Regions from separate parts of the Paraburkholderia edwinii genome, predicted to be linked through region 1. Evidence: riboswitches for the same ligand, from Rfam matches in the RefSeq annotation. Region 1 holds a riboswitch; the other holds the start of a gene.
What was found. A riboswitch is a leader RNA that binds a small molecule or an ion and turns the genes downstream of it on or off. The one in region 1 is predicted to bind thiamine pyrophosphate.
Positions count from the first base shown of each region.

Region 2: it holds a riboswitch for thiamine pyrophosphate, as region 1 does, so the genes downstream of both, thiC (phosphomethylpyrimidine synthase ThiC) here and KZJ38_RS03240 (FAD-dependent oxidoreductase) in region 1, are expected to answer to the same signal.

Region 1 is NZ_CP080095.1:739,089-744,501, forward strand. It holds gene KZJ38_RS03230 (D-amino acid dehydrogenase) at 1-375, opposite strand, end outside; gene KZJ38_RS03235 (ABC transporter ATP-binding protein/permease) at 594-2,327, opposite strand; TPP riboswitch at 2,804-2,913, shown strand; gene KZJ38_RS03240 (FAD-dependent oxidoreductase) at 3,137-4,345, shown strand; gene thiS (sulfur carrier protein ThiS) at 4,393-4,590, shown strand; gene KZJ38_RS03250 (thiazole synthase) at 4,746-5,413, shown strand, end outside.
Region 2 is NZ_CP080095.1:3,287,057-3,292,469, reverse strand. It holds gene KZJ38_RS14545 (hypothetical protein) at 18-581, opposite strand; gene KZJ38_RS14540 (glycine zipper 2TM domain-containing protein) at 803-1,015, opposite strand; gene thiC (phosphomethylpyrimidine synthase ThiC) at 1,305-3,251, opposite strand; TPP riboswitch at 3,343-3,500, opposite strand; gene KZJ38_RS14530 (cytochrome b/b6 domain-containing protein) at 3,662-4,336, shown strand; gene KZJ38_RS14525 (molybdopterin-dependent oxidoreductase) at 4,347-5,123, shown strand; gene KZJ38_RS14520 (pentapeptide MXKDX repeat protein) at 5,223-5,413, shown strand, end outside.

The DNA of each region.
Region 1 (5,413 bases):
CGCGGCGCGGAATTCATGCAGGCACGCCCGGCTGTAGTACGCGATGCGCTGCATGCGCTGCTTGTTCATACGGAACCGCTCGAGCTGGCATTCGCGCAGCCAGCGGCCAATCCAGCGCCATTGCGCGACGTCGAAGGCCGGACGGAAGATGAGCGGCGACGCGGGCCTGAACAGGTATTTGAGAATTTTCGCGGGCATGCCGGGCGCGGCCCACGGCATCACGTAGCCGGGTGCGATCACGCCCGCGTTGCCGAAACTCGTTTCGAGTGCGACGTCCGTTTCGCGTTCGACGACGGTCACATCGCATCCGCGCTCACGCAGATAAAAGGCTGTGGCAACGCCGATCACGCCGGCGCCGAGAACGATCGTCTTCATGCACGCGAAAGTACCATCAGACGGGCAAGGCCGCTTACGCGAGCGATTTAGCCTTGGTTTTCAGCAGAGTCCGCGCGGCGATTATCTTCGGATGACCTGTCCGTCGATAGGCCGCGCGTCGCCGGCAAGTAGAAATGTGATGCGCGCTCCGGCCTATGAGGCCTTACTGCGAGGCCTCACTGCGAGGCCTCAATACGCGGCTTCACTGCGTGGCCCCACTAAGCGGCCTCGCGTTCCACCGCGCGCTCGACGTAGAGCGTCTGGTCGTGGAACGCCTCGAGCGTCTTGCGATGCGCCACGCTGACGATCGCCGCATCAACCAGCCGCTCGTTCAGCGCCGTGTAGATCGCGGCTTCGTTGTCCGGATCGAGCGCGCTCGTCGCTTCGTCGAGGAACAGGAAGTCGGGCTTTTGCAACAACGCGCGCGCCGCGGCGACGCGCTGCTGTTCGCCCGGCGAAAGCGTGCGTTCCCAATGCGCGGACTCGGTAAGACGTGTCGCGAGTTCGGGCAGCCGGCAGGCGGTCAGCACTTCGCGGCACGCTTCGTCGCTGAACGCGTCGTCGAGCGACGGGTAGCAGAGCGCGCCCTTCAACGTGCCGATCGGCAGATAACTGCGCTGCGGAATAAACAGCAGCTTCGCCCCCGCCGGCGCTTCGATCGTGCCTTCGCCGAACGGCCACAGTCCGGCGAGTGCGCGCAGCAGCGTGCTCTTGCCGGCGCCCGACGGACCGCGCACGAGCCAGCGCGATTTCGGTGCGATCCGGAACGAGCCAATCGACGCGATCGGTTGCCCGTCCGGACGCTTCAGCATGAGGTCCTTCACGTCGAGCAACTGCGTGTCGGTCAGATGCGTGTTGATGCCGCCGTGTGCGGTGCCGCCCACCACCGACTCATGCAGATGCTGGTCTTTCATCACGCGATGGAATTCCCGCAGACGGTTGACGGTAGCGCGCCATTCGGCGAGCGAATCGTAATTGTTGATAAACCACGAGAACGAATCGCTGACTGTGCCGAACGCGCTCGTCACCTGCTGATAGACGCCGAACGTAATCGACTTCGTAAAATACTTCGGCGCGGCCGCGATATACGGAAACACGATCGCGAGCTGCGAATAGCTGATCACGACAATCGAGAGCCGCCGCGTGAAGCGCATGACGAGCCGCCAGTTGTCGCGAATGTGACCGAACACGCCCTGCAGCGATTTCTCTTCGGCCGCTTCACCCTGATAGAGCGCGATCTGATCGGCGTTTTCGCGAATGCGGATCAACGAAAAACGGAAGTCCGCTTCGACGCGCTGCTGCTGGTAGTTGATCGACACGAGCGGGTGGTTCACCTTGTGCGTGATCCACGAACCGATCGCCGCGTAGATCAGCGCGACCCACACCATGTATCCGGGAATCGAGATTTCAGTGCCGAACATGTGAAACGCGAGCGAACCGGACAGATTCCACAGGATCACGATGAACGAGAACAGCGTGACGGTGGTCGACAGCAGCCCGAGCGACAGGTTCAGCGTCGTGCTCGCGAGGCCTTGCAGGTCGGCGGAAACCCGCTGGTCGGGGTTGTCGGCGAGACGGTCGCGCTCGATGCGGTAGTACGCATCGTCGCCGAGCCATTCGTTCAGATACTTTGTGGTGAGCCACTGCCGCCAGCGGAATTCGAGCATCTGGCGAAAGTACGTGCGATAGGAACCGAGCAGAATCAGCGCGAGCGCGATGACCGTGAACTGCAGCAGCGAATGCTTGAAAACGGGGTAATTGTATTGCTGGATCGCATCGAAGAAGATGCCTTGCCAGCGGTTGAACCAGACGTTGGCGGCCACCATCGTCATATTCATCGCGATGACGATCACGAGCAGGCCCCATGCGCGCCATCGGTCCTCGGACACCCAGTAGGGCTTGATGAGACCCCACGCGGTGATGTCCGCGGAGCTGTTCGGGTTTTCGGCCATATCTGTCCTTTGAAACGGCGTTGGGTGAAGCAACTCGTCGCGATGCGCGGGGGCCGCACGGGTGGCGTAGAGCGACGCGTTCGCCGGTAGTCCATCGAGGCGCGATTGTCGCGGCCGCGGCTTAACCGGAGCTTAATGGGAATGCCCGGGGTGTGCCCGATAACGTGCATCGGTCCTCGGGCGGAGTAGTGGCCAGAACGGCCGGGCCCGGGTTTCGGTCCCGCTGTCCGCTCTCAATACCGACTGCGTGTCGCGCATTATGTCAGAGGCGCCAGGATGGCTCATATTGAATTTGCCGGGCCGCACTCAGCCTTGTCCATCGGCTCGCGCATGGTCTCGCGCGTCGAATCGCGGATGGGTTTTTTGCGCGCTGGCAGCGCGCCGGCGTGGTGCCGCATCGCATACGTCCGCTGCCCACGTAGACAGGCCCGTAATCCCTCGGGTTTTCGCGACGAGCCTTTTATGGTCTAATGACCTCGACGAAACAGGGGTGCTTTGGCGCGGATACACGTCGCGGCGAGGCTGAGAGAGACCCTTCGCACCCGATCCGGGTAATACCGGCGCGGGAAGTTTCGAAGTCTTTCGTTTCCTGCCGCGCTGCCTTTCATTCTGAAGGTTGCTGCCCGGCGGGTTCTCCTGCCTCTGCATCCGCAGCCGCCTCCGCGTGTTTCGTCCTTGGGTACGTGCGTTTTGTTGCCGTACGGAAAGGATCCGATGACCGCTCAATCTTCAGTTCTCTGTCCCGCTTGTCCGCATGGCGCTCGACGCGTCGCGTGGTGGTTTGCTGCGCCGCGCAAGGAGCAGGCGACATGACGGCGCGTGAGCAATCCGCTGCGCGGGTCGGTGCGCCCGTTCGGGCACAGGCTGGCGTCCAGCGTGGCGAGGTGCCCGATTTCGCTGTGATCGGCGGCGGTCTCTGCGGACGGCTCGTCGCCTGGCGACTTGCCGGCGCAGGGCGCCGCGTCGCGCTATACGAGCGCGGCGACGCGGCCGGCACGCAATCGGCCGCCTGGGTTGCGGCCGCGATGCTCGCGCCGCTTGCCGAAGCCGCAAGCGCGGAGTTGCTGATCACGCGCCTTGGCGCCGCGTCGCTCGACAGCTGGCCGCGCATCATCGCCGAACTGCCGGAGCCGGTGTTTTTTCAGCGTAACGGCACGCTCGTCGTGTGGCATCACGGCGATCGCAGCGAGGCGCCGCTGTTCGAGCGGCGGCTACGCGCGAATGCGCCGGCGGAACTGCTCGAAGGCGGTTTGTTCTCGCTGTCGGGTGCGCAGATCAATGCGGCCGAGCCGGCGCTTGCGGGCCGCTTTACGCAAGGCTGGCTGCTGCCGCACGAAGGACAGCTCGATAACCGGCAGGTGCTGGCCGCGCTGGCCGCGGGGCTCGCGGAGCGCGGCGTCGAGACGCACTGGAACACGGCGATCGACGACCGCGAACTGCCCGCCGCGCGCATCACGATCGATTGCCGCGGGCTCGGCGCGAAACCGGTGTTGCCGACGCTGCGCGGCATCCGCGGCGAAGTCGCGCGCGTGCACGCGCCGGGCATCGGACTTGCGCGTCCGGTACGGCTGCTGCATCCGCGCTACCCGCTGTATATCGCGCCGAAGCAGAACGATCTGTACGTGATCGGCGCGACCGAAGTGGAAGGCGAGGATATGTCGCCGGTCAGCGTGCGTTCGGCGCTCGAACTGCTCAGCGCTGCGTTTTCCGTGCATCCGGGCTTCGGCGAGGCGCGCATTCTGGAGCTGAACTCGCAGTGCCGGCCGACGCTGCCGGACCATCGTCCGGCCATCGTCTGGGACGGTGCGCAGACGCTGCGCGTGAACGGCCTCTACCGTCATGGTTACATGATCGCGCCGGAAGTCGCGGATGAGGCAGTCCGCTTCGCGCTCGCGCTTGCCGATGGCGCTATCGCCGACCTCGACGCATTCGCCGGCTGGCGTTTGCAGGCGCACTGGAACGAGCTGTTCCACGTCGATCATCCGAAGTCGCGCGACGCCGTGCGCGAGTCCGCGTGAACAGGCTCGAGAGACCGGCGCTTAAACAAACATTGAGACACACGATTATGGACATTCAAATCAACCAGAAGCCGCTGTCGTTGCCGGAAGGCGCGACCGTCGCCGATGCGCTCGCCGCGTTCGGCGCGCAGCCGCCGTTCGCGGTCGCGCTGAACGGCGACTTCGTCGCGCGCAAGCAGCATGCGGCGCGCGCTTTGCACACCGGCGACCGGCTCGACGTCGTGCACCCGGTGGCAGGCGGTTGAGTTTCGTCGTGCAACCCGAGGCAACCGCGCATTCGCTGCTGCTTCGCTAGCATCAACGGCATCGCATGCTGCGCAAGCTCAAGCTTCGCAAGCACAAGCACCACAAGAGACACAGGGCAACGACCCAGGCAACTGCCACAGGCAAGGACTGACCGATGACTTCTACTCAATCCGCGCCCGCCGACGCGCTGACGCTTTACGGCGAGACTTTCGCGAGCCGCGTGCTGCTCGGCACGTCGCGCTATCCGTCGCTGCAATCGCTATCCGATTCGATCGAAGCGGCGCGGCCCGGCATGGTCACCGTCGCATTGCGCCGGCAGATGAGCGAGGGCGGCGCGCAGGCGGGTTTCTTCGACCTGCTCAAGCGCCACGCCGTGCCGCTGCTGCCGAATACGGCCGGCTGCCAGACGGTCGGCGAAGTGATCACGACCGCGCAGATGGCGCGCGAAGTCTTCGAAACCGACTGGATCAAGCTCGAGCTGATCGGCGACGACTACACGCTGCAGCCCGATCCGGTCGGTCTCATTGAGGCGGCCGCGAAGCTCGTCAAGGACGGCTTCAAGGTGCTGCCGTACTGCACTGAAGACCTCGTGATCGGCCGGCGCCTGCTCGACGCGGGCTGCGAAGCGCTGATGCCGTGGGGCGCGCCGATCGGCACGGGCAAAGGCCTCATCAATCCGTATGGCTTACGCGTGCTGCGTGAGCGGCTCCCCGATGTGCCGCTGATCGTCGATGCGGGGCTCGGCGTGCCGTCGCATGCGAGCCAGGTGATGGAGTGGGGCTTCGATGGCGTGCTGCTGAACACGGCCGTGTCGCAGGCCAC
Region 2 (5,413 bases), 2.4 Mb from region 1:
CAGTGTGCCGCCATCGATCAGTGATGGTGATAGCCGTAATGACCGTAGTGGCCATAGTGACCATAGAAGCCGAAGTTGAGCGCGACGCCGGGCCCCCACCAGCCTGGCCCGTAGCCGCCGTAGTAGGGCGGGTAATACGCCGGATAAGCAGGATAGTAGGCAGGCGCGACGGCGACCGGCGCCGGTGCATAGACGCCAGCGGGCGGTGCCGCTTGCGGTCCCTGTTGGGCTTGCGCGCCAGGGGGCGGTACCGCATAGCCGTTCGCCGCATTTGCGTTCGGATCGGCATCTTCCGGTTCGTCATCGGCGCCGGCGGGCGCAGCGTATTGACCGTTTGTTTCGTCGCCTTGCGGTGGGCCTTGGATTGGGCCTTGGGTCAAGCCTTGCGTTGGCCCTTGCGTTGGCCCTTGCGTTGGCCCTTGCGTTGCACCCGGTGTGACGCCGGTCGTCGCGTAAGGAGACGGATACGGCGCTGCGCCGTAGTAACCGTAGGGATAAGGCCCGACGTAGTAGCAGCCGGATAGCGCAAGGGTAAAAGCGGCAGCGCCGCTCACGCGAGCCGCGGCGGGAAACGGTTTCATGACGTGCTCCTGATACGGGTCGCGACGCCATGCTGCCGTGGCGCGCATTCATTGATGCGACGAGCTTACGTCAGCAGTGCAATGCACGCGTTGCAAAGTGGTTACTGCATATTTCACAGCGTTGCAAAAGATCGCGGCGCGTGAGACGCATCGCACGTCTTATGCGCGCTCGCGATTTTCGTATGCGGCTCGTTTGTGTCGTTTGCGACCTCACGTGCCAACTACTTGCCAACCTCATGACCGATAAGACCGCCCGCCGCGGCGCCACCCACCGTCGACAGACCCGTGCCGCCGATCGCCGCGCCGGCCGCCGCGCCGACACCTGCGCCAACCGCTGTATCGCGCCCTTGACGCGACATGTCACCGCACGCCGAGAGACCCGCGACGAAGATCGCCATTGCTGCACACGCTCCGATTCGCTTCAACGATTTCATGATCTCGCTCCTTATTCTTGAACGGGCAGAGTGCGATCCGTCCGCAGCCCTTCAACCCTTACGGATCATGGTATCGCCGGGTGCGGTTTCGATTTGTGTGAGCTTGTCAGCAAAGCGTCTGTTCGGTAATGAAATGTTTCATTGCGGCCCGATTCTTGCGGCGCTTCGCAGGCGCGAGTGCATACTCGACAAAAAGCCCGCGCGTCCAATCGAACGGCGGGCTTTGTATCGCACCGCGTCACGCAAAGATTGCGCACGCGAATGCGTTAAGGCCTGAAAGAGGTGCTTTTTACTGCCGCTGATAAATCTCGGCGCCGCTCTTCACAAACTCGACGGCCTTCACTTCCATGCCTTTGCGCAGCGCTTCGTCGTCGCTCACACCCTGTTGCGCGGCGAACTCACGCACGTCCTGCGTGATTTTCATCGAGCAGAAGTGCGGTCCGCACATCGAGCAGAAGTGTGCAACTTTGGCGGAATCTTTCGGCAGCGTTTCGTCGTGGAATTCGCGCGCCTTGTCCGGATCGAGGCCGAGGTTGAACTGATCTTCCCAGCGGAATTCGAAGCGCGCCTTCGAGAGCGCGTTATCGCGCACCTGCGCGCCCGGATGACCCTTTGCCAGATCGGCCGCGTGCGCCGCAAGCTTGTACGTGATGATGCCTTCCTTCACGTCGTCCTTGTTCGGCAAGCCGAGGTGTTCCTTCGGCGTCACGTAGCAGAGCATCGCGGTGCCGAACCAGCCGATCATCGCGGCGCCGATACCCGACGTGATGTGATCGTAGCCCGGCGCGATGTCGGTCGTGAGCGGCCCGAGCGTGTAGAACGGCGCTTCGTCGCACCATTCCAGCTGCAGGTCCATATTCTCCTTGATCAACTGCATCGGCACATGGCCCGGGCCTTCGATCATCACTTGCACGTCGTGCTTCCACGCGATCTGGGTGAGCTCGCCGAGCGTCTTCAGTTCGCCGAGTTGCGCTTCGTCGTTGGCGTCGTAGATCGAGCCGGGACGCAGGCCGTCGCCGAGCGAGAAGCTCACGTCGTACGCCTTCATGATTTCGCAGATGTCCTCGAAGTGCTCATAGAGGAACGACTCGCGATGATGCGCGAGACACCACTTCGCCATGATCGAGCCGCCGCGCGACACGATGCCCGTCATCCGGTTCGCGGTGAGCGGCACGTATTGCAGGCGCACGCCCGCGTGAATCGTGAAGTAGTCGACGCCCTGTTCGGCCTGCTCGATCAGCGTGTCGCGGAAAATTTCCCACGTCAGATCCTCGGCTTTGCCGTTCACCTTCTCGAGGGCCTGATAGATCGGTACCGTGCCGATCGGCACCGGGCTATTGCGGATGATCCATTCACGCGTTTCATGAATGTGCTTGCCGGTCGACAGGTCCATGACCGTGTCGCCGCCCCAGCGGATCGCCCAGGTCATCTTGTCGACTTCCTCGCCGATCGACGACGTGACGGCCGAATTGCCGATGTTCGCGTTGATCTTCACAAGGAAGTTGCGGCCGATGATCATCGGCTCGCTTTCCGGGTGATTGATGTTGGCTGGAATGATTGCGCGGCCGCGCGCGACTTCCTCGCGCACAAACTCGGGCGTGATTTCCTTCAGCGCATTTGCGCCGGGCGCCGCTGCGCCGAATGCGGTTGCGCCGAACGCCTGGCCCGGATGCTGGCGGCCCATCATCGCGGCGAGCTTGGCCCCGTTCGGGCCGCTCGTGCGCAGGCTTTCGAGGTATTCGGCACGCCGCTGGTTTTCGCGAATCGCGATGTACTCCATTTCGGGCGTGACAATGCCTTTCTTCGCATAGTGCATTTGCGACACGTTCGCGCCGGCTACGGCGCGGCGCGGCGTGCGGTGCAGGCCCGGGAAGCGCAATTGCGCGGTGGCCGGGTCGGCTGCGCGTTCGCGACCGTAATCGCTCGACAGGCCGTCGAGCGACACGGTGTCGCCGCGCGCTTCGATCCAGCGCTGGCGCAGCGCGGGCAGGCCGGCGCGGATATCGATGCGCGCGTCGGGGTCCGTGTACGGGCCCGACGTGTCGTAGACATAGATCGGCGGATTCTTCTCGCCGCCGAAGCCGGTCGGCGTATCGGCTTGCGTGATCTCGCGCATCGGCACGCGAATATCGGGCTGCGACCCGGTGACGTAAACCTTGCGCGAATTCGGCAGCGGCTCGACGGCAGCTGCATCGACATGCGCTTCGGCGGAAATGAACTTCGGGTTGGCGTTCACGTGGCTCTCCTGTGGCGGACCGCTTTCTGGTTGCGCTACACGGGAGACGAGAGGAAGTGGGACGGGTTCGCGAGAGGCTTGCAGCTTAATGTGGCGGAACCCGAACGCTTCCCTGCGCTGGCATTATCCAGATCAGGTTCAAAGGGTATTTCTCACCCACGCTACGCGATATTGGCTGCCGACCGTCGAGCAGGCTCGATCTGAAATCGGCGGACAACGATGCGTAACGCAGGACCCCCGCGTTAGCAGCGGACAAGATAACCTGGCTTGGCCTCGTTTGGCAAAGCTTTTGGCACCGCTTTGGGCAAATTTCTTTGACAGGAATTTGTCGGCAAAAAAATTATGGATGCGGCTGTCATATCGGCGGCGGGGTGGCGACAAACGTGCAGATCTGAATAACGGAGTCTGCCATGCAACCTTACGCGAAGCTTGTCGTCCGCCCCGGCGACACGCATCCCCAAGGCGATAGCCACGCCGCGCCGCCGCCTGCTGCCGGTTCGCGCACGATTCATCCGCTCTGGGTGCGGGTCGGGCACTGGCTCAATGCGATCGCCGCGATCGTCATGATGCTGTCGGGCTGGCGCATCTACGACGCGTCGCCGGTGTTTCACGGCTTCGAGATTCCGCCGAACCTCACCTTGGGCGGCTGGCTCGGCGGTGCGCTGCAATGGCATTTCGCGGGGATGTGGCTGCTCGTGTTCAACGGCATCGTCTATCTCGCGCTGAACCTCGCAAGCGGGCGCTTCGCTCGCAAGTTCTTTCCGCTGTCGCCGCGCGCGATTCTGCGTGACTTTTTCGCGGCGCTGACCGGCAAGCTGTCGCACGCGGACCTCTCGCATTACAACGCGGTGCAGAAGTTCGCGTATCTGTTCGTGATCTGCGATCTGATCGTGCTCGTGCTGTCGGGCCTCGCAATCTGGAAGTCGGTGCAGTTTCCGCTGTTGCGCGAACTGATGGGCGGCTACGACAACGCACGCGTCGTGCACTTCTGTGCGATGGCGCTGATGGCGGCGTTTATCGCCGTGCACCTCGCGATGGTGGCGCTCGTGCCGCGCTCGCTGATCGCCATGCTGCGTGGCCGGTAAGGAGAACGCGATGAACGACAAACTCAAACCGGCCCATAAACTCGACCGTCAATCGATCCTGCAGGACGCGCAGCGCGAACTCGCCATGCCGTCGCGGCGCCTCTTCGGCAAGCAGTTGCTGACCTTGGGCGGTCTGTCGATGCTGACCGGCTGTTCGCTGACCGACGACGAATCGGTCAACAAGTTTCTCACCGCGGTATCGCGGCTCAACGACAGCGCGCAGGCGTTGCTGTTCAGCCCGACGCAGCTCGCGCCGACTTATACGGAAGCGCAGATCACGCGCCCGTTCCCGTTCAACGCGTATTACGGCATCGACCAGGTGCCGCATGTCGATGAAGCTTCGTACCGTCTGCAGCTGAGCGGCCTCGTCACGGGCAAGCGGACATGGACGCTGCCCGAACTCGTCGCGCTGCCGCACGAGGAACAGATCACGCGGCATATCTGCGTCGAAGGCTGGAGTGCGGTCGGCCGCTGGGGCGGCACGCGGTTCGGCGATTTCCTGAAGCGCGTCGGCGCCGATACGAGCGCGAAGTACGTCGGCTTCAAATGCGCGGACGACTACTACGAAAGCATCGACATGGCCACGGCGCTGCATCCGCAGACGCTGCTCGCATTCGATTACGACGGCGAGCGTCTGCCCGCGAAATACGGCTTCCCGATGAAGCTGCGGATGCCGACCAAGCTCGGCTACAAGAATCCGAAGCACATCGTCGAGATTTTCGTCACGAATAAGTATCCCGGCGGCTACTGGAGCGATCAGGGATACAACTGGTTCGGAGGCAGCTGATGTGCGTCATTGCTCGCGCGATGGCTTGCAGCAGCAGCCTCGGAAGGCACCCGGCACCGCCGGTACATAGAGGCAACACATACACACACGGAGTCAATCATGAAGAAACTCGCAATGGCAGCAATGGCAGTGGCATTCCTCGCAACGGGCACGGCCGCGTTCGCACAGGCAAGCGGCGCGATGTCGAACGACGCGATGTCGCATGACGCAAAGGGCGGTGCGATGTCCCACGACAACATGTCTCACGACAGCATGTCGAAGTCGGGCTCGAAGGACAAAATGAAGCACGA